DNA from 3 places in the Geodermatophilus sp. URMC 64 genome. Region 2 is predicted to be linked to each of the others. Evidence: predicted binding sites of a transcription regulator. Region 2 holds the regulator's gene; each other region holds the start of a gene.
What was found. Region 2 encodes LexA, which represses DNA repair genes until DNA is damaged. Its sites were predicted from a motif close to TCGAACANNTGTTCGA; they were not measured.
Positions count from the first base shown of each region.

Region 1: dinB (DNA polymerase IV) is a predicted target of LexA. The motif match lies at 5,295-5,310, and genes of this name have one in related genera.
Region 3: ACWIYF_RS03705 (DUF222 domain-containing protein) is a predicted target of LexA. The motif match lies at 3,564-3,579, and genes of this name have one in related genera.

Region 1 is NZ_CP199955.1:3,350,810-3,357,916, forward strand. It holds gene ACWIYF_RS16260 (DUF58 domain-containing protein) at 1-867, shown strand, start outside; gene ACWIYF_RS16265 (transglutaminase family protein) at 864-3,272, shown strand; gene ACWIYF_RS16270 (DUF3040 domain-containing protein) at 3,440-3,844, opposite strand; gene dinB (DNA polymerase IV) at 3,971-5,281, opposite strand; gene ACWIYF_RS16280 (BatC protein) at 5,501-5,779, shown strand; gene ACWIYF_RS16285 (cupin domain-containing protein) at 6,094-7,107, shown strand.
Region 2 is NZ_CP199955.1:1,494,857-1,501,963, reverse strand. It holds gene ACWIYF_RS07460 (vitamin B12-dependent ribonucleotide reductase) at 1-708, opposite strand, end outside; gene nrdR (transcriptional regulator NrdR) at 802-1,338, opposite strand; gene ACWIYF_RS07450 (hypothetical protein) at 1,720-2,511, opposite strand; gene ACWIYF_RS07445 (LysM peptidoglycan-binding domain-containing protein) at 2,641-3,207, opposite strand; gene lexA (transcriptional repressor LexA) at 3,428-4,216, shown strand; gene ACWIYF_RS07435 (hypothetical protein) at 4,236-5,261, opposite strand; gene ACWIYF_RS07430 (phosphatase PAP2 family protein) at 5,266-6,015, opposite strand; gene hflX (GTPase HflX) at 6,072-7,107, opposite strand, start outside.
Region 3 is NZ_CP199955.1:734,799-741,905, forward strand. It holds gene ccsB (c-type cytochrome biogenesis protein CcsB) at 1-877, shown strand, start outside; gene ACWIYF_RS03685 (hypothetical protein) at 941-1,213, shown strand; gene ACWIYF_RS03690 (hypothetical protein) at 1,214-1,435, opposite strand; gene ACWIYF_RS03695 (Lrp/AsnC family transcriptional regulator) at 1,544-1,972, shown strand; gene ACWIYF_RS03700 (DUF4229 domain-containing protein) at 1,965-2,300, shown strand; gene ACWIYF_RS03705 (DUF222 domain-containing protein) at 2,319-3,545, opposite strand; gene ACWIYF_RS03710 (aminotransferase class I/II-fold pyridoxal phosphate-dependent enzyme) at 3,676-6,150, opposite strand; gene ACWIYF_RS03715 (1,4-dihydroxy-2-naphthoate polyprenyltransferase) at 6,224-7,096, opposite strand; gene menE (o-succinylbenzoate--CoA ligase) at 7,096-7,107, opposite strand, start outside.

The DNA of each region.
Region 1 (7,107 bases), 1.9 Mb from region 2:
CGCCCGCTCGGCCCGGGCGGCCCGGCCGGCGGGCACGGCGGCGGGGGCGACGGCAGCCGCCGGTCGATCGCCGTCCACGGTGAGGACGACGTCAGCGTCCGCGAGTACCGCCACGGCGACGATCTGCGCAAGGTGCACTGGCGGACGACGGCCCGCACCGGCGAGCTCATGGTCCGCCTCGAGGAGCGGCCCTGGCGGGCGCAGGCCACCCTCCTGCTCGACACCCGCGCCCGCGCGCACCTGCTGGCCCACCGCGACGCCGCGGCGCGCGGCGCCGTCCTCGCCGCCGGGCCGGCCGGGGACGACAGCCCGCCGCCGGACAGCCTCGAGTGGCTGATCGAGGCGGCGGCGAGCATCGGCGCCGCCCTCGGCCGCCGCGGCGCCACGCTGCGGGTGGTCACCGAGACCGGCGAGCTGGCCACGGCCGGCACGCGCGGCGGGCTGGACCCCGAGGAGCTGCTGGACGCGCTGGCCGGCGTGCGGCCGTCCAAGGCGTCCGGCCTGGGCACCGGCGTGGAGCTGCTCTCGCGGGCCGCGGGCGACGGTCCGGTCGTCTGCCTGCTCGGCGCGGCCGGCGCCGACGAGGCCGCCGACCTGGTGCGCGCGCGGTCGGGCCCGAGCACCGACTTCGCGGTCCTCGTCGACATCGGCAGCTGGGCCGACGCCGGGCTGCAGCGCGGCCGGCGCGCCCCCTCGGCGACCGCCCGCGCCGAGCTGGACCGGCAGCGCGACGACGCCGCCGCGCTCCTGCGCGCCGCCGGCTGGCACGTCGCCGTGGCCCGCGCCGACTCCACGGTCGAGCAGGTGTGGGCCGAGCTGACCGGCCCGGAGGCCGCCTCCCGCTCTGCTGCGGGGGTGCCGGCGTGAACCGCGAGGACATCGGCTCGGCGCTGGCCGCGGCCGCCGCCACACTGCTGGGTGCCTTCGCGCTCGAACCCGTCTACGCGACCGGCGGCTGGTTCGCCCCCGTCCTCGCCACCGTCGTCGTCGTCCTGGCCGGGGGGCTGCTGCTGCGCACCGCCGGCCCGGCGCTGTGGGTGCGGCTGGCCGGCGACCGGCCGGTGCCGTCCCGCCTCGCCGCGTTCGGCGTCCCGCTCGTCCCGATCGGCCAGCTCGCGCTGGTCTGCTGCCTGCTGACGGCGTTGTTCGCGCCCACCGACGCCTTCCTCGGCGTGGTGCCGACGCCGAGCAGCCTCACCGGGCTGTCCGAGGTGCTGGCCGACGGCTCCGCGGAGCTGCTCGAGCAGGCCACGCCGGCCCTGCCGCTGCGCGGCCTGCTGGCGCTGACGGTGATCCTCGTCGGGCTGGTCGCCGTCGCCGTCGACCTGGTCGCCGTGGCCGGCCGGCAACCGGCGCTGGCCGGGCTCGGGCTGCTGGTCCTCTACTGCGTGCCGGTCGGCACGATCATCGGCGGCATCGGCCTGACCGCCATCGCGGCGCCGGCCGCGGGGCTGGCCGTGCTGCTGTGGGCCGACCAGCGCCGCCGGCTCGCGCAGCGCGCCCGCTCCGGCCGCCGCACGCTGCTGGGCACCGGCACCCTGCTCGCGGTGCGCACCGGCGTGTTCGCCCTCGCCGCGGGCCTGGTCCTCGGCGCGCTCGTGCCGACCCTGCGCGAGGGGTCGCTGACCACCGGCCTCGGGGCGGGCAGCGGGAGCGGCAGCTCCACCGGGACGTCGCTGGACCCGGTCGCCGAGCTGCGCGGCGAGCTGACCCTGCCGGAGGCCATCAACCTGCTGCGCGTCGACGCCTCGGTCGAGGACCCCGGCTACCTGCGGGTCGTCTCGCTCGACCAGTACGACGGCGACGAGGGCTGGTCGCTGTCCAACCTCGACGGCGAGCAGTCGATCGCCGACGACGACCGGCTCGCCCCGCTGCCGGACGGCGAACCGGGCCGGCAGATGACCGCGACCATCACCTCGGTCGGGCACTCCGACCGGTTCCTGCCGCTGCTGACCTCACCGCTGACGGTGAGCGTCGCCGGCGACGGCGACCGCAACTGGCGCTTCGACCCGGCCACCGGCACGGTCTTCGGCCGCAACGTCACCACGGCCGGCCTGACCTACCGGGTCACCGCCCGCCAGCCGCAGCCCTCGGCCGAGCTGCTGGCGCAGTCGCCCGCGCTGCCCCGGAACAACCCGGTCCAGGCCCGCTACACCGACCTGCCGCTGCTCAACCCCACGGTCGTCGACCTGGTGCGGCAGCTGACCGCCGACGCGGTCACGCCGTACGAGCGGGTCCGGGCCATCCACGCCTTCCTGACCGACCGGTCCAACGGCTTCGTGTACAGCCTGTCGACCGCACCGGGCACCAGCGGCGACGACCTCGCCGACTTCCTGCGCCTGCGGCGCGGCTACTGCGAGCAGTACGCCGGGGCCATGGCGGTGATGGTGCGGTCGGCCGGCGTGCCCGCCCGCGTGGCCCTGGGCTACACCCCGGGCAGCGCGAACGGCGACGGCACCCGGGTCATCACCAGCGACGACGCACACGCCTGGGTGGAGGTCTACTTCGCCGGCCTCGGCTGGGTGCCGTTCGACCCGACGCCGATCTCCGTCGACCGCCGGGTCGAGCTGCCGTGGGCGCCGCGCGCCGACACCCCGCAGCCCAGCGACCCGGCGGCGAGCGCCTCGGCGCCCCTCCCCTCGGCCCCCGCGGCGCCCACCCGCGAGCTCGACCGCGACGACCAGTTCGTCCCGCTGAACCTGCCGCAGGAGCAGACCGCGCCCTGGCTGCGTCCGGTGCTGATCGGGGGCGGCGTCGCGGTGCTCGTGCTGGCGCTGCTGGCGACGCCGGCGGTGCTGCGCGCCCTGCAGCGGCGCCGGCGACTGGCCGACGGCGCCCCGGCGGCGCTGTGGGACGAGCTGGCGGCCACCGCGCGCGACCTCGGGGTGCCGCTGCACCCGGCGCAGACCCCGCGGCAGACCGCCCGGCAGCTGGCCGGCGTGATCACCCGCTCGGCCGGGGCCGCGGCCGGTCGCGCCGTGCGCCGTCCCGACTCGGCCGCCGAGGCCGAGGCCGCCGACGCCCTCCGGCGGCTGGCGCTGGCCGAGGAGGCCGCCAGCTACGCCCGGCCCGGCAGCGCCGCCGCCGACCCGCAGCTGGCGGCCGCGCTGCGCACCGCGCGGCGCGGGCTGGTCCGGGCGACCCCGCCCCGCGCCCGGCTGTTGGCGCTGCTGTGGCCGGGCTCGCTGCTCACCGGGGCCGGACGGCGCGCCGCGGACGCGGTGAGCCGCCGGGTGGCCACGCTCGTGCGGCGCCGGACGCGGACGGTCTGACCGCCGCTTCCCCGCTGGGATCAGCTGGGCTGATCCCAGCGGCTCCTGGCTCACGGTGGGACGTGAGCCAGGACCCGCTGCGCTGAGCCAGGAGGGCGCCGGCGCGGCCCGGACACGCGAGAGGCCGCCGTCCCTGGGGACGGCGGCCTCTCGACGGGTCTGTCGGGCTACTGGTCGTAGCGGCGGCGGAAGCGCTCCTCGAGGCGGTTCTTCAGCGGCTGGCGACCGCGGCGGCCACCCTTGCCGCGGCCACCGGCCGGGCCGCGGCCACCGCTCGCGGGGGCGCCGGCCTCGACGGCCCCGGTCGCGGACTTGTAGTTCAGGACGCCGAGGGCCGCCCCACCGAACATCACCAGGAAGCCGATGCCCCCGAGGATCACCGAGTGCGCGACCGCGCCGCCCGTCAGGACCGCGAGCCCGACGATGACGAGTGCGGCACCGAGCTGCAGCTTGCGGCGGGCCTTCAGCCGGCGGTCGCCGGTACGGACCGAGGAAGCGAACTTGGGATCGTCATCGACGAGGGCGCGCTCGATCTGCTCCAGCAGTCGCTGCTCGTGCTCGGAGAGCGGCACGTCGACCTCCACGTGGGCCTAGCCAGGTACCGCCGGTCGTTACCGCCGGCGGTGTCACCGAGGATACGAGCCGATTGCAGCGCGCGAAAGGCGAGTCGCCGCCGACCCGCCGGGATCGCTTCGTGATCACTCTCCCGGGTGCCCGGGGGCGGCCGAAGGAGCAGGTCCGAGCGCCGGCAGGCGGCGCCGGGGCCGGTCCGGGCGCGGGATCGGGACGGCGGCGGCCGGCCCGTCGTCGACTCCCCCGCGCCGCCAGCCGTCCCGGTGCAGCAGCGTCGCCGGGCGGACCGCGCCGGCCCCGAACCGGCGGGCGGCGCGGTCGGCGGCGAGCTCGGCCTCGCGGCGGCCGTGCTCGCGGGCGCCGAGCTCCAGCTGCCGCGGCGCGGACTCCGCGTCGACCAGCCGCTCCGCGCGCACGCCGACCAGGCGGATGCGGGCGCGGTCCAGCCCGAGGGCGTCGAACAGCGCCCGGGCGGTCTCGTAGAGCTCGTGGCCCACGTCGGTCGGGACGGCAAGGGTGCGGCTGCGGGTGATCGTCGCGAAGTCGGCGAAGCGCACCTTGATGCTCACCGTGCGCGCCAGCGCGCCGACCGACCGCAGCCGGCCGGCCGTGCGCTCGGCCAGCCGCAGCAGCTCGCGGTGGATGACCGCCGGGTCGTCGACGTCCGTGGCGAAGGTCTCCTCCGCCCCGGTCGACCGCTCCGGCTCGTCGGGGACGACGCGCCGCGGGTCGCGGCCCCACGCCAGCTCGTGCAGGTGCGATCCGGCGGCGGCGCCGACCGCCCGCTGCAGGGTGCGGGCCGGCACGTGCGCGAGGTCGCCGACGGTGCGCAGTCCGAGCCGCAGCAGCTGCTCCTCGGTCTTGGGGCCCACACCCCACAGCGCGCCGACCGGCAGCGGGTGCAGGAAGTCCATGACCTCGGCCGGGCGGACGACGAGCAGCCCGTCGGGCTTGCTGGCGGTGGAGGCCAGCTTGGCCACGAACTTGGTCGGCGCCACCCCGACCGAGCAGGTGATCCCCTGCTCGTCGAAGACCCGGGCACGCAGGTACTCGCCGATCTCGGCGGCGTCGCCCAGCCGGCGGCCGGCGCCGGCCACGTCGAGGAAGGCCTCGTCGAGCGAGAGCGGCTCCACCAGCGGGGTGATCGACCGGAACAGCGCCATGACCGCGCGGGACACCTCGGCGTAGAGCGCCATGTCCCCCGGCAGCACCGTGGCGTTCGGGCACAGCCGCAGCGCCCGCGCCGTCGGCATCGCGGCGTGCACGCCGTAGCGGCGGGCCTCGTAGGTGGCCGAGGTGACCACGCCCCGGTTGCCCGCCCCGCCGACGATCACCGGCGTCCCGGCGAGCTCGGGGTGCCGGCGGACCTCGACGCTGGCGAAGAAGGCGTCCATGTCGACGTGCAGGACGGTGCAGCCCTCCGCGCGGCCGGCCACGGCTCCTCCTTGTCCGAACACGTGTTCGATTCGCTGGGTGCACAGTAGCGCCCGGCGGGTGGGTCCGCGCCGTGGCGGGCGCCCGTGTCGCCGCGGTCGGCGTGTCTGTGAAGCCCCTGGTGAGGCCGCAGGTGTCAGGCCAGGATGGGCGAGGTAAGTGCAGCGAGGGGGCCGTCGTCCGGCGGCCCGCGCCACCACCCACGGGAAGCGGAGGAACACATGGCGCTCGACGACGACGACATGACCAGCACGGAGGGCCCCGCCGACGGCGGCGCATCCGGCACCCCGGGCCGGCACGACGGCGGCGCGGACGGCGGCGCCGACGGCGGCGCGGGCCGTGACGGCGGCGCCGATGGTGGTGCCGACGGCGGAGCGGACGGCGGCGCGGACGGCGGGGCCGACGGCGGCGCCGATGGTGGCGCCGATGGTGGCGCCGACGGCGGCGCGGACGGTGGTGCCGACGGCGGGGCCGACGGCGGCGCGGACGGTGGCGCCTGAGCGACGACCTCACCACCCGGGGCCGGACGGGGCAGCACGCCCGTCCGGCCCTGTGGCGGTGCACGCACACCGACCCGGACGCGTTCGCCCGGGAGCACTGGTCCCGGCGCCCGCTGCTCGCCCGCGCCGAGCACACCGGTGAGTCCTTCGCCGACCTGCTCACCCTCGACGACGTCGACGAGCTGCTGACCCGCCGCGGGCTGCGCACGCCGTTCCTGCGGATCGCCAAGGACGGCGCGGTCGTCGACGCCAAGCGGTTCACCACCTCGGGCGGCGCCGGCGCCGAGATCGCCGACCAGGTCTCCTCCGATGCGGTGCTGCGGCTGTTCGCCGAGGGCAGCACGGTCGTCCTGCAGGGGCTGCACCGGCTCTGGCCGCCGCTGATCGAGTTCGCCGACTCACTCGCCGCAGACCTCGGCCACCCGACGCAGGTCAACGCCTACATCACCCCGCCGTCCTCGCGCGGCTTCAGCCCGCACTACGACGTCCACGACGTCTTCGTGCTGCAGTTCGCCGGCGAGAAGCACTGGCGGATCCACGAGCCGGTGCTGACCGACCCACTGCGCACCCAGCCGTGGAACGACCGGGCCGCCGACGTGGCCGCCGCCGCCGAGCGCGAGCCGGTGATCGACACCGTGCTCCGGCCCGGCGACGCCCTCTACCTGCCCCGCGGCTACCTCCACTCGGCGACCGCGCTGGGCCGGATCAGCGGCCACCTGACCGTCGGCGTGCACCCGGTGACCCGCTGGTCGGCCGCCGAGGCGGCGCTGGACCTGGTGCGCACGCTCGCCGCCGAGGACCCCGAGCTGCGCCGCTCGCTGCCGCTGGGGCTGGACCTCGCCGATCCGTCGTCGGGAGCCGACGACGTCACGACCGTGATCACCGCGCTGCGGGACTGGCTCGGCCGGGTCGACCCCGCGGAGGTGGCCGACCGGGTGCGCGCGCGGACCTGGGCGCAGGTGCGCCCGGAACCGGTCGCCCCGCTCGCCCAGTCGGCCGCGGCGGCCGCGCTCACCCCCGGGACCGTGCTGCAGCTGCGCCGCCGGCTGCGCTGCAGCCTCCGGCCGGCCGCGGACGGCCGGGTCACCCTCGTCGCGGGACGGCGGACGCACGAGCTGCCCGCCGGGACGCGCCCGGCCCTCGCCGAGCTGCTGGCCGTCGGCGAGCTCAAGGTCGCCGACCTGCCCGGCCTGGACGGCGACGACCAGCTGACGCTTGCGAAGCGGCTGGTCACCGAGGGCATCGCGGTGGTGCCCGACGCCGTCGCCGGGACGGACGACGCGGGGCACGATGGGCCGCGTGCGGAGGAGCCCGGGACCCGACGGTGA
Region 2 (7,107 bases):
CCGGGTGGCGCCACCGGACTTGATCGTCCCGGCGGAGGCGTCGGCGCCGCGCATGAAGCTGACCGGGCCGGACGCGGTGCCGCCGGAGGAGAGCAGCTCCTTCGAGGAGCGGATGCGGGAGAGGTTCAGGCCGGCGCCGGAGCCGCCCTTGAAGATCAGCCCCTCCTCCCGGTACCAGTTCAGGATCGAGTCCATCGTGTCGTCGACGGCGAGGATGAAGCAGGCGCTGACCTGCTGCGGCGCGCTCGTGCCGACGTTGAACCAGACGGGCGAGTTGAAGCTGAAGTACTGGTGCAGCAGCATCCAGGTCAGCTCGTGCTCGAAGATCTCGGCGTCGCCCTCGGTGGCGAAGTAGCCGTACTCGCGGCCGGCCGCCCCGTAGGTGAGGACGACGCGGTCGATGAGCTGGCGCAGGCTGTTCTCGCGCTGCGGGCTGCCGACGGCGCCGCGGAAGTACTTGGTCGTGACGATGTTGGTCGCGTTGATGCTCCACTCGGCGGGGAACTCGACGCCGCGCTGCTCGAAGTTGATCGAGCCGTCACGCCAGTTCGTCATGACGACGTCGCGGCGCTCCCACGTCACCTCGTCGTACGGGTGCACGCCCGCGGTCGTGAAGACCCGCTTGACCTTCAGGCCCTTCCCCCGGGCTGGCGCCTTGCCCCCGCGACGTGCTCGGGTGGGGGTCAGGCGGTCGTCGGTCTCGGTCATGAGTTGGAGCTCTCCCTTGGTGCGGCTGCGGCTGGGGAAGCGCCGCGATCGGTGGTGCCCTGACTGGTGTGTAGCGGGTGGTGCTGACAGTTCTCAGGTGCCGGTGGACGGACGGCCGCCGCCCCGGCGGCGGGACGGCGGGACGTCGGGCTGCATCCCCGGCAGCGGCGGGGTGCCGCCCGGCAGGTGCCGGGCCCGCAGCTCGGTGATCTCCTTCTCGAAGTCCTCGAGGGAGTCGAACGCCCGGTAGACGCTGGCGAAGCGGAGGTAGGCCACCTCGTCCAGCTCCCGCAGCGGCCGCAGGATCGCCAACCCGACCTCGTGGCTCGGCACCTCTGCCGCGCCGCTGGCCCGGATGGCGTCCTCGACCTGCTGGGCCAGCTGGGCCAGCTGGTCCTCGTCCACCGGACGGCCCTGGCAGGCCCGCCGGACCCCCGCGACGACCTTGGCGCGGTTGAACGGCTCGCTCACCCCGCTGCGCTTGACGACGGCCAGCACCGCCTCCTCGACGGTGGTGAACCGGCGCCCGCAGGCGGGGCAGGAGCGGCGGCGACGGGTGGTCGCCCCCTCGTCGGCCTCCCGGGAGTCGATGACCCGGCTGTCGGGGTTGTGGCAGAACGGGCACCGCACGGCGATCCACCTCCTTCCGGAGCCTCGCTAGCAGAGCCTGTCCGCCGGCGGCGCCTGTGGACCCTCCTGGGGACATCCGGTGGACGTCCGGGGGAGAACCTGAGGGCGCCGTGTGGACGGACTCACAGCTCTGCAACTACTAGATGTAGGGGAACCCTAGGCAGGGCCCCACTACATGTGCAAGAGGACGCACGCGCGTTGTGTTCCACCGAGACCCGCCCGTGACCTGCCGCAACAACTCGCCGCAGCCGTCACACGACACGCCGCGCGACGCGCCCGCCGGCTGGCCGGTGATGCGGTAGAGGGGCATGCTGCGCGACACCGCGCCCGGTCCGGCGGGGCCGGGAAGGGCTCGATCCGACGGCCGGCGGACCGCCGGCCTCAGACGCCGGTGAGCGTGTCGTCCCAGCGCGCGCTGCGCGGTTGCGGCACCGACTCGCCCCGCCCGACGCCACCGAGCCGCATCGGCCGGGTGAGCAGGTCCGGCTCGAGCGACGGCGCGCCGGGCTCACTCCAGGAAGCGCCGGACACCCCGGGCCAGGTGTCGTCCGACCGGGCGCCCCAGGCCCCGGCAGCGCGGGCGGCGGGCGTGCGGACGTCGACCGGCGAGTCGGTCACCGCGGGCCAGACGCCGGTGTCGGCGGCGCGGTGCCGGCCCGATCCGGACGGCGACGCCGGGGCCCGGTGCCGCCCCGCCCGGACCCCCACCGCCGGGAACTCGGCGGTCTCGCCGACGACCCGCGAGTCGGCGCGCCGCCGGCCGGCCGGGTGCACCGCGCGGCTGGCGGCGTCCTCGCGGACGGCGGGCAGCTCCCGAACCTCCCGGGCCGGGCGCGCGCCGGGCGCCGCGGGCCGGCCGCGGCGGACCGGCCCGGTGGCGGAGACTCCGGAGAGGCGCAAGCTCCGCGTGGCCGCCGGGTCCTCCGCCGGGGCCTCCGCGGGCTCCGGCGCGACGGCGAGGTGCGGCTCGGGCAGCCGCAGGCTCTCGAGGTCGGTCCAGGTGGACTCCTCGACGCCACCCATGGTCAGGCGCACCCAGACCTGGCAGGCGCCGCCGGCGTCGTGCCGCCAGCCGAGGAGCGACCCGGGCAGCCACTCCCCCGCCGCGTACACCTCGACGTTCTGCGGCTGACTGGTGAACACCGCTGCACGACTCTCCATGGCGCCTGACACGCGACGACGGTAAGCGGTGAGACCAGTACGGAGCGTGAAGGCACGGGTACTGAGGGTTGACGAAGTCAGCGCCCGGATGTTGTCGGAGTCTTCGCGGGACGAGTCGGAACCCGGGACCACACCCTGCGCTCACGGCAGCTGGAGGACCTGACCCGGGACGACACCCGCACCCTCGAGCCGGTTGAGCTGCTGGATCTCGTAGACCACCGCGCGCACGTCGTCGCCCTCGTCGGCCACTGCGGCCGCGATCGACCACAGCGTGTCACCCGGCTCGACCACCACCGTGCTCACGCCCGCGAGACGCAGGTCGTCCCCCGCGCCGCCGGTGACCAGCGGACCGACCCAGGAGCCGAGGCCGACCGCCGCCGCCAGCCCGAGGACGACCAGCAGCCGGCGGGCACGCCGGGTCAGGCGCAGCGGAGCCGCGGACGGGCGTGAGGGCGTGGCGCAGCCGCCCCGGACCGGGCGCCCGGTCACCGAGGGCCGCCCGGACGGCGCGGAGGACGCCGGCCGGGCCGGCGGGGCGAGCGGGGACGGCGAACGGCCCACCCGCTCGCCGGGCCGGACCGACCGTTCCGCCCGCACGGGCCGCGCGGCCTCCATCGGGCGATCACCCGTGACGGACCGGAGCGAGGGCCGCCAGGGCGCCTGCACCGCCTCGTCGAAGTCCAGGACTGCCTGCTGCACGCTTGCCACGACCCTCTCCTCCCGCCGATCCCGACATCCCGTCACGGTCGAACGCCTGTTCGAATCGAACGTCCGTGCGAATGTCTACCGGAGGGGCCCGACAGAAGCGACCCGACGCGTCGGGACTTCGAACGTGTGTTTGAAAATTCCGTTCGACAGCGCTACGGTCTGCCACCAAGGACGGACGGACGGCGCGATCCGGCGACGGGGCCGGCGGCGAGGAGGAGACGTGGCGGGCACGAGGGGGACGTCCGGCGGTCGCCGGACGGCCGGTGACGGCGCCGGCACGACCGGCCGGCGCCGTGCGGCGGAGACGGCCGGCACGACGACGGACGACGCACCGGCCGCCGTGCGGTCCTTCCCGGACCGGGGCGAGGCCGGCGACGGCCTGACGCAGCGGCAGCGGCGGGTGCTCGAGGTCATCCGCGACTCGATCGAGCGGCGGGGCTACCCGCCGTCGGTGCGCGAGATCGGCGAGGCCGTGGGACTGTCCTCGGCGTCGTCCGTGGCGCACCAGCTCTCGGTGCTGCAGAAGAAGGGCTGGCTGCGCCGCGACCCCAACCGGCCGCGCGCCCTCGACGTGCGCCTGCCCGGCGAGCACGGCCCGGCCGCGCTCCCGGCGGCGGAGGAGACCGGCACCGCCGCGCCGACCTACGTGCCGCTCGTCGGCCGGATCGCGGCCGGCGGCCCGGTTCTCGCCGAGCAGGCGGTGGAGGACGTGTTCCCGCTGCCCCGCGAGCTGGTCGGTGAGGGGACGCTGTTCATGCTCAAGGTCGCCGGCGACTCCATGGTCGAGGCGGCGATCTGCGACGGCGACTGGGTCGTGGTCCGGCAGCAGCCCACCGCGGAGAACGGTGAGATCGTCGCCGCCATGATCGACGGCGAGGCGACGGTGAAGACCTACAAGCGCCGCGACGGGCACGTGTGGCTGCTGCCGCACAACCCGGCGTACGAGCCGATCCCCGGGGACGACGCGACGATCCTCGGCCGGGTCGTCACCGTCCTGCGCCGGGTCTGAGCCGACGACGGCGCGGGGCTCAGACGGTCCCGCGCCGTCGGATCAGCAGACCGCCCAGCCAGACCACCACGGTGGCCACGGCGGCGGCGATGAGGCCCGCGGTGAACGCGGGCGGACCTGACGCGGGGTCGGCCTCGGCCGAGCCCTGCGCGGCGGCGGCGACCGGCGCCAGCTGCGCCGTGGCCGGCACGAGGGTCACGTCGCCGGGGAGGCCCTCACCGGCGACCACCAGCTGCCGGTCGTCGGCGCTGAAGCTGATCGCCTCCCCCTGTGGAGCCGAGGGCAGCGCGATCCGCACGGGCGCCGCACCCAGGGCGCCGGCCACGTCGGAGCCGGACAGCGGCCAGACGTAGGCGTCGGTGTACGTGCGCAGCGCGAGCAGCGTGCCGTCACGCGACACCGCTCCCCCGGTGGCCATCAGCTGGCCGGCGCGGCCGACGGGACCGCCGTCGGTGCCGGTGAGCGTGAAGTTGACCGAGGCCACCCTCTCCAGCGCCACCGTGCCGCCGTCGGCCAGGGCGGCGGTGGGCCGGTAGACGCCGCTGGCCCCGAGGATCTCCTTGGTGACCAGGTACGGCGTCCCGTCCGGCGCCAGCAGCAGCGACTCGGCGTCGTGCGGCCCGTCGGGGTAGGTCATGCGGAACACCCCGGTCGACCCGTCGGGCCGCAGGGCGAGGAGCGCGACCGTGGGCCGGTCGGCCCGGTTGTCCCCGATGTCGGCCAGCCACACGGTGCCGTCGGCACCGACCGCGAGGTCCTCAGGGTCGTAGGGGTCGACCGGCGCGGTGTGGACCTCGACGATCTGGCAGGCCGGGTCGAGCACGTAGACGGCCAGCTCCACGCCGCCGTCGTTGATGGCCACCATGCGGTCGCCCAGCACCACCAGGCCGGACAGCTCCCCGAGCCGGGGATCGGTCACCTGGCACAGGGGATGCGGCGCGGTGGCGTCGGCCGCGGCGGCCTCCTCCGCGGCCGCGGGGACGGCGCCGGCGACCACGAACGCCGTGGCCAGGGCCACCGCCGCCGGCAACGGACGCGCCCGCACGCGACTAGGCGGACCGCCGGCCGGCTCGGGCACGTACCCAGCGTGACAGAATGGACGCGTCGAGTGCATGCACCACGCCCAACAGCAGGATGCCCACGGCGCCGCCGACGACCGCGTCGGTAACCCAGTGGAAGTCCAGGGACACCATCGCCGCGCCCGCGGCCACGGGGCCGAGGATCGACAGCCACCGGAACGCCCGCTGCACCGGCGCGGGCAGGCCGAACTCGACCGCCTGCCAGCGGGCCACGCCCCACATCAGCACCGCGTTCGCGACGTGCCCCGAGGGGTAGGAGGCGCCGTCCCGGTGGAAGAACGACCCAGGGTAGGACGGCGCCGTGCGCCCGGCGCCGTACTTGAAGCCGTACACGACCGCGGTGAGCAGGGCGAGGGCGACGAGGACGCGCAGCAGCGGCACCAGCGTCCGGCGCCGCCAGCCGAGGTAGCCGACCAGCGCCGCCAGGACGATGAGGATGAACCCGCGCCCGCCGAGCTGGGTGACCGCCCAGACCGGCCAGTAGGCGCCCGACTCCTTGATGCCCCAGGAGCTGACCACCTCGGAGACGCGCAGGTCCATGCGTTCGAGCGAGCCACGGCTGAACAGGTCGACCGAGACGGCCACGGTGACCACGCCCGCCAGCGCGAGCAGCCACCACGGCGGCCGGCCCGGCGACACGACGGCCGGGGCCCGCGCGTCGCCGGCTTCGGCGACGACGGAGGCCTCACCGGGGCCCCGCCGCATCGCGCCGATCGTCACGGCGTCACGGTACCGGGTCCCGTGACCCGTTCGTGATCTCGACCTGCCCGAACGGCTCAGACCGATGGGGCGGCGAACTCCTCCAGGGTCGCGGCGAGGGCGCCGTCCACCCGCGCGGTCAGGCGCGTGCCACCGGTCTCGTGCTGCTCCGAGAGCACCTCGCCGTCGCGGTGCATGCGCGCGACCAGATCGCCGCGCCCGTAGGGCACGAGGACCTCGACGTCGACGTCCGGGTGCGGCAGCCGCGCGGCGATGATCTCGCGCAGCTGGTCGATCCCGTGCCCGGTGCGGGCGGAGACCCAGACCGCGCCGGGCAGCGCCTGGCGCAGGGTCAGGACGTCGTCCTCGGTCATCGCGTCGACCTTGTTCACCACGACCAGCTCCGGCACCGCCGACGCGTCGATCTCGCCGAGCACCGTGTGCACCGCCTGGATCTGCCCCAGCGGGTCGGGGTCGGACCCGTCGACCACGTGCACGAGAAGGTCCGCCGCGGCGACCTCCTCCAGCGTCGACCGGAAGGCGTCGACCAGCTGGTGCGGCAGGTGCCGCACGAAGCCGACGGTGTCGGTCAACGTGTACTCGCGGCCGTCCGGGGACTCCGCCCGGCGGACCGTCGGGTCCAGCGTGGCGAACAGCGCGTTCTCGACCAGCACCCCGGCACCGGTCAGCCGGTTGAGCAGGCTGGACTTGCCGGCGTTGGTGTAGCCGGCGATCGCCACGCTCGGAACGGCGTTGCGGCCGCGGTTCGCGCGCTGGGTGGCCCGCGCGGTCGACATGCCGGCGATCTCGCGGCGCAGCTTGCTCATCCGCGACCGGATCCGGCGACGGTCCGTCTCGATCTTGGTCTCACCGGGACCGCGGGTCCCGATGCCGCCACCGCCGGCCACGCGGCCACCGGCCTGCCGCGACAGCGACTCACCCCAGCCGCGCAGCCGCGGCAGCATGTACTGCATCTGGGCCAGCTCGACCTGGGCCTTGCCCTCCCGGCTGCTGGCGTGCTGGGCGAAGATGTCGAGGATCAGCGCGGTCCGGTCGACCACCTTGACCTTGATGATCTTCTCCAGCGCGTTGAGCTGGCCGGGGGTCAGCTCA
Region 3 (7,107 bases), 760 kb from region 2:
GCTGGCGTTCGGTCGGCGCCCGGCCCGGACGCGCGAGCTGGTGGGCGCCGGTGCGCCGTCCGGGCCGGCGTCGTCCGCCGACGCCGCGGCCGAGCCGACCGCCGGCCGGCGCTGGGGGGCGCTCGCCATGGTGCTCACCGTGCTCGGCGTCCTCACCCACGCGGCGATCCTGGTGACCCGCGGGCTGGCCGCCGACCGGCTGCCCTGGGGCAACATGTACGAGTTCGCCACCGCCGTGGTGCTCGTCGCCGTCGTCGCCTACGTCGTGCTGGCGGTGCGCGCGCCGGCGCTGCGGCACATCGGGGTGTTCGTCACCGGCCCGGTCGTGCTGGCGATGGTGCTGATCGGGCTGTTCCTCTACGCGGAGACCGCGCCGCTGGTGGCCGCGCTGCGGTCCTACTGGCTGGCCATCCACGTGACGACGGCGATCCTCGGCTTCGGCATCTTCTTCGTCAGCGGCATCGCCAGCGTCCTGTACCTGCTGCGCTCGCGGCAGGAGGCGAAGGTCGCGGCAGGCGAGGCGCCGGCGGGTTCCGGGCTGCGGGTCGTCGAGCGGCTGCCCTCGGCCGCCGCGCTGGACCGGGTCGCGCACCGCACCGCCGTCTTCGGGTTCCCGATCTGGACGTTCGCCGTCATCGCGGGCGCGATCTGGGCGGAGAGCGCGTGGGGGCGGTTCTGGGGCTGGGATCCCAAGGAGACGTGGGCCTTCATCGCGTGGGTGGTCTACGCCGCGTACCTGCACGCCCGCACCACCGCGGGCTGGCGGGGCCGGGCGGCCGCGTGGGTCAACGTCGTCGGCCTGGCCGTGATGATCTTCAACCTGCTGTACGTCAACATGGTGTCGACCGGGCTGCACAGCTACGCCGGGCTGGACTGACCTGCGAGGCGCGCCGGGCCGGGGATCGTGACGAAAGCCGGGCCTGCGTGCTTCCATGCCCCCATGGGTAGGCACACCGCCGCGGACGGGACGTCCGTGCACCCCCTCGTCGCCGAGGGGCTGTCCCGCCGTACCACCGGGACGGCGTCGCACTCCACCGCCGAGCCCGAGCCGCAGCGGGAGAGCGAGGTCGGGTGGCCCGCGCCCCCGAACAGGGGCCGCCGTCTCGGCTGGCCGGGCGATCTGCCGGCCGACGGCGAGGCGGCATCCGAGGAGCCCGCCCCACCGGCCCGGCGCGGCTGGCGCCGGCTGTTCGGGGCGAGGTCCGCGGCCTGATCAGACGGTCGGGCCGTCGCCCCGGCTGCGCCGGCGGTCGAGCTCGCGCAGGAAGTCAGGATCGTCATCCGGTGCGATGGGACGGCGCGGGCGCTGGGGAGGACGCATGCGCGGCGGCCGCGGAGCGGACACGCTCCCACCGTTGCCCGCTGCGGACGCGGCACGCATGAGCAGAACCACCACGCCGACCGCGACCAGAAGAACCACCAGGAACACCGGCACCGGTACACCCCCCTCGTCGGCTCCCAATGTACGTCCGCGTGAATACTCGGCGTCGGGCAGCCACCAACGCTGTGCCGCACCCGCAGGACGGAGACCGCCATCGACGCCGTGGACCGGCAGCTGATCGATCTGCTGCGCGCCAACGGCCGGGCGAGCTATGCCGAGCTCGCCCGTCAGGTCGGTCTGTCCTCCCCGGCCGTGCACGAGCGCGTCGGCAAGCTGGAGGCCGCCGGGGTGATCACCGGATACCGGGCGCTCGTCGACCCCGCGGCCATCGGCCTCGACGTCACCGCCCTGATCGGGGTCATCGAGAGCGACTCGGTCGACGACACCGGCCTCGAGGAGGCGCTGCGCGCCATGCCGCAGGTCGAGGACTGCTGGCGGGTCGCCGGCAGCGAGGGCTACGTGCTCAAGGTGCGGGTTCCCGACATCCCTGCACTGGAGGCCACGATCAGCGCGTTGAACCGGATCCGGGGCGTCGCCCGCACCCGGACCACGGTGGTGTTGTCGACGAAGTGGGAGGGACGGCATGGCTGAGACGGCGCCGACGACCCCTGCCGGTCCCGACGGCGGACCCGCGACACCGCCGCGGGTCGCACCCTGGTTGCTGCTCTACACCTTCGGCCGGCTGCTCATCGCCGTCGCCCTCGTGGCCCTGCTCTGGTTAGCCGGGCTCGGTAGCTACGCAGGTTTGCTCTTCGGCGTGCTCCTGTCCATGCCGGTGAGCTACCTGGCGCTGCGGCCGGTGCGTGAGCGGCTCACCGAGGCGCTCGCCGCGCGCAGCGTCGCCCGGCGCGCGGCCAAGGAGGACCTGCGCGCCCGCCTGAGCGGCAGCGAGAGCGAGGAGACGGGCTCACCGGCCTGACCGGCTGATCCCGGCCGGTCAGCCGGCGCGGGCCAGCTCCGCTTCGGCGGCGGGTGGCCGGATCACCAGGATCTCGCTGCCGTCGGGGCGGTAGGTGTGCCATCGGCCGGCGGTATCTCGTTCGATGCGGAAGCCGTGGTGGACCTGGGTGTGGTGCCGTTCGCACAGCAGGCCGGAGTTCTCCGGGTTGGTCTGGCCGCCGAAGAGCCAGTGGATGACGTGATGAACCTCGCACCAGTGGTGCGGGGCGTCACAGCCGGCGAACACACAGTGACCGTCGCGGGCCTCGACGGCCCTGCGCAGCCAGGGCGGAACCAGGCGCATCGTGCGGCCGAGGTCGAGGGGCTGTCCCTCGGGGCCGAGGACGATGCGGGTGAGCTCGGCGTCGCAGGCCGCCCAGCGGGCCCGGGCGGCGGACAGGATCCCGCCGAAGCCGAGCTGCCCGCTGGCCGGTCCGGTGGAGGGGTCGAGCAGGTCCTCCAGGTCGACGCGGACGGCGACGTGCGGCTTGACGGTGCGCAGCAGCGGCAGGGTGCCGCAGCCGAGATGGAGGTCGGCGAGCTGCACGAGGGCGTCGGCCTGCTGCTGGGCGTGCGAGCGCTGGTCGCCGGCGGGCCGGTGGGCCTGGCGGAGCGATTCCAGCGCGGCCTGCACCTTCTCCCCGCCGACGGCGTCGAGGTGCCCGCGGAAGGACACCGACCCGTCGGTGTGCTTGGCGACGGACAGGAACCGTTCCTCCGTCGGATCCGGCTCCAGGCCGTCGGCGTCGAGCCGGTCCAGGAAGGTGTGCACCAGCCGGGCAAGTTCGTCGTGCCGCCGGGTGGCGGCGAACCTGGTCAGCACCTGGTCGATGCCGGCGAGGTCGCCGCCCTGCTCGGCCAGCAGCCGCTGGTAGCGGGGTGCGGTGATCCGCCCGATCACCGCCACCTGATCGCCGGTCACCGCACCCGAGGCGTGCGCGGCGGCCAGCGTCGGGAGCTGGTCGAGGGCACGCCCGTTGCGCACCAGCTGCGAGGCCGCGCCGGCAGACAGCCGGGTGTGCCCGCGCAGCCACGACTGCGGCGAGTTCGTCCCGTCGTGCGCGAAGGCCTGCTGGCACTCGGCCTGCCGCACGGTGCGGGCCAGCTCGGCGTCGATCCGGTTGCGCGCGGCGACCAGTGCGCGGGTGCGGTCGAGCAGCGCCGGGCCCCGGCCGTGGAGCTCCTCGGCCGCGAGCGCGTCCATCTGCGACATGAACGCGTCCACGGTCACCTCCCGAGCAACTCGATCACTTGTTCGAACCATACCGCCGAGGAGGTGTCGCCGCGACCTGAATCCCCAGGCCAGCGGCCCGTCCACAGATCCGAGCCCCCGCTTGACGAGGATGCAGGCCGCCCTACCGGGCGCCGACGGTCTCGCTCATCCGGGCCAGCACGTCGGCGTTGAAGGTGTCGGTGGCCTGCACGTAGACCCAGCGCTTCTCGGCCTGTGCGCCGAAGCGGGCCTTGTGGAGGTCCGCGCTCATCCCGTACAGGATCCGCGGCGCACCGTGCCGCTGGGCGCTGCGCAGGGACTGGAACAGCAGCTGCTGGTAGCTGTTGTGGGTCGGCACGTAGGAGTAGTCCAGCCCCACGAACAGCGGCGCGACGTGGCCGTCGTCCCCGCCGAAGACGTGCTGGGCGGCGAATGCCACCGGACCGGCCGCCTGGTCGGGCAGGTGCAGGAGGACGACCTCCCACCCCGGCGACTCCAGGACGGCGTCGATCAGCCGCCGCGGCAGCGGGAAGACGTTGAGCTCGAGGGACCGGGCGTGGACGTTGCGGTACATCCGGTACAGCTCGTCCCGCGTGGCCTCGTCGACGCTCCGCGCCTCGGGGCTGCCGCCGGTGACCACCTGGACCCGGTAGGACGGCTCGAAGGCCAGCACGCGCGTCCGCTGGTGGTAGCGGTGCTTGCGGGTCAGCCTGCGCAGGAAGCCCTCGTCGTCGGCGAAGTCGACCTCGCGCACCCAGGTGTTCCAGACCGGCAGCCGCAGCAGCCCCTCGCCCAGCAGGAACGCGTGCAGCTCGTCGTCCCCGTCGGGGAGGTCGCGCAGCACGACGGCGGAGGCGCCGGCGAGGTCCTCCTCGCGGCGCGCGGCGGACAGGATCATCCGCAGTGCGCCCTGCCAGTCGCGGGTGCGGTCGAGGTAGAGGTGGTCGCCCTCGGTGAGCAGCGATCCCATCCCGAAGACGGTCGAGGTCAGGTGATAGCTGTCGGCGTTCTCCGACCGCCGCCGCTCCACCTCGCGCGAGACCGCCGCCGGGGAGAGCATGTCGTCCTTCCACAGCGCGGTCGTGAAGAACGTCGCGGCCACGGGTACCCCCGCCGCGTCGCGGACGACCAGGTAGTGGAAGTCCCACGCGTCCTCGGTCTGGCCCGCGCCGCCCGTGCCGCCGATGTCGAAGACCGACTCGTAGGTCCGCAGCGCGGCGGCGTCGAACGCGCCGCGGCCGCCCAGGAGCCGGTCCCACTCGGCGGTGTCGAGGTCGGCGACGGAGCGGTGGTGCTCCAGCCGGAGCGCCGGCTGCGGAACGGGTTCGGCAGCGGCGCCGAGCACGTGCCGGCCCCGCAGCTGGCGGGAGAACGCGCGGTGCAGGTCGGCCACGGAGGCTCCCTCGTCGGAGATCGCCGCGGGGAGATGCTCGGCCAGGGCGGCCACCACCCCGGCGACGTCGTCCACGGTGTGGTGGGCGGTGATGGTCAGCCGGGCGCCGCTGCGCTTGGCCGGGACGGCGGGGAACGACGCCGTGTTCACGTGGAAGCCCGCCGACCGCAGCCGCTCGACCAGCCGGTAGGCCACCGCCGACACCCCGGCGCCCACGCAGCGGATCGGCGTCTCGGACTCCGAGACCACCGGCAGGCCGGCTTCGGCGGCGAGCGAGTTGAACAGCCGGATCCGGTCGAGCAGCAGCGCTTGCCGCTCGTCGATCTCCGGGGTCAGGTGCAGCCGTGCGGAGGCGAGGATCGCGCCCAGCATCGGCGGCTGGACGGGGCCGGAGAAGATCAGCGGCCCGCCGACGCGCAGGACCCGCCCCCGCGTCGCCTCGTCGGGGAAGGTGATCGCCCCGCCCGCCGCGGCGAACGACTTGTTCAGCGAGGCGGCGACGACGGTGCGCGCCAGCGTGTCCGGCGCGAGGTGCTCCAGGGCATGTCCGCGGCCGTGCCGCCCTGTCCAGGAGACCGCGTGCGCGTCGTCGACGTAGAGCCACAGGTTCTCGTGCCGGGCGGCCAGCTCGTCGAGCTCGCGCGTGGGCAGCAGGTCGGCGTACATCGAGTACAGGCCGTCGGCGGCGTACCAGACCCGCCGGTGCGTGCGGCGGTAGCCCTCGAGCCGCTTCTCCAGCGTGCGCAGGTCGCCGTGCGGGATCAGCTCCACCCGGGCGCCGCCGGCCTGGACCAGCTTCGCGGCGGTCTGCACGGAGTTGTGCACCTGGTGGTCGAGGAGCAGGACGTCGCGGCTGCCGATCAGCGTCGGCATGGCGGCGAGGTGCCCCATCGTGGTGGACGGCGTGACGATCGTGCCCCGCCCGAACAGCCGGGACAGCGTCTCCTCGACCGCTCGGTACAGCGGTGCCGAGGCGTAGACCCGTGAGGACGAGAACTGCGTTCCGAAGCGCTCCACCGCCTCGTGCACGCCCGCCTTGAGCGCGGGATGCGTCTCCAGCCCCAGGTAGGAGCAGGAGCCGAAGTTCACCATCCGCCGGCCGTCGATGGTGACGTGCCGACCGTCGAGTGCGGCGTCCTCCACGTCGTTGTGCAGCAGTCCCCGCCGCACGCCGTCCGACACGACCTCGTCGACCGCGTCCAGAACCTGTTCCGCAGTGGCCACGACAATCTCCCCCTCCGGCTGCCCTCCGTCGTCCGTGCCAGCCACGGGCAGCGAGGAGATCTTCCGCCGGAGGTCAGCTGCTGAGGGCGAGTCCTGTGGCGAGCGTCACGCCGGTGAGCAGGGTCAGCAGGCCCGTTCCCTGCAGCGCGGCGATCAGCGCCGGCCCCCGGCCGCCGCCCAGGACGACCCGCACCGGCCGTACGGCCAGCGGGGCGGCCAGCAGGCCGAGCAGCGCCCACGGCCGGGCGATCCCGATGAGGACGACGACGGCGAAGGCGGCCACGATCAGACCGGTGTAACCCGAACGGGTGACACGGTCGCCGACGACGACGGCCAGCGTCCGCTTCCCGACGGCGGCGTCGCCGGCGATGTCGCGCAGGTTGTTGACCACCAGGATGGCCACGATCAGCAGGCCGATCGGCACCGCCGCGGCGAACGCCAGCCCCTCCAGCGAGCGGGTCTGCACGAACGTCGTCCCCACGACGGCGACCAGGCCGAAGAACACGAAGACGAAGACCTCGCCGAGCGCGCGGTAGCCGTAGGGGAGCGGCCCGCCGGTGTAGGTCCACGCGGCCGCGATGCAGACCGCCCCGACGGCCACCAGCCACCAGCTCGACAGCGCCGCGAGCGCCAGCCCGGCCACCCCGGCGACGGCGAAGGCGAGTGCCGTGGCGATCAGAACCTGCCGCGGCGTCGCCGCCCCCGAGCCGACCAACCGCATCGGGCCCACCCGGTCGGCGTCGGTGCCGCGGATGCCGTCGGAGTAGTCGTTGGCGTAGTTCACCCCCACCTGCAGGGCCAGTGCGACCAGCAACGCGAGCAGGGCGGGGACGAGCCGGAAGCCGCCGAGCGCCGCGGCGGCGCCGGTGCCGACGAGCACCGGGGCCACGGCGGCGGGCAGCGTGCGCGGCCGGGCGCCGGCCACCCACTGGGCTGGGGTCGCCATCACTTCCCGAT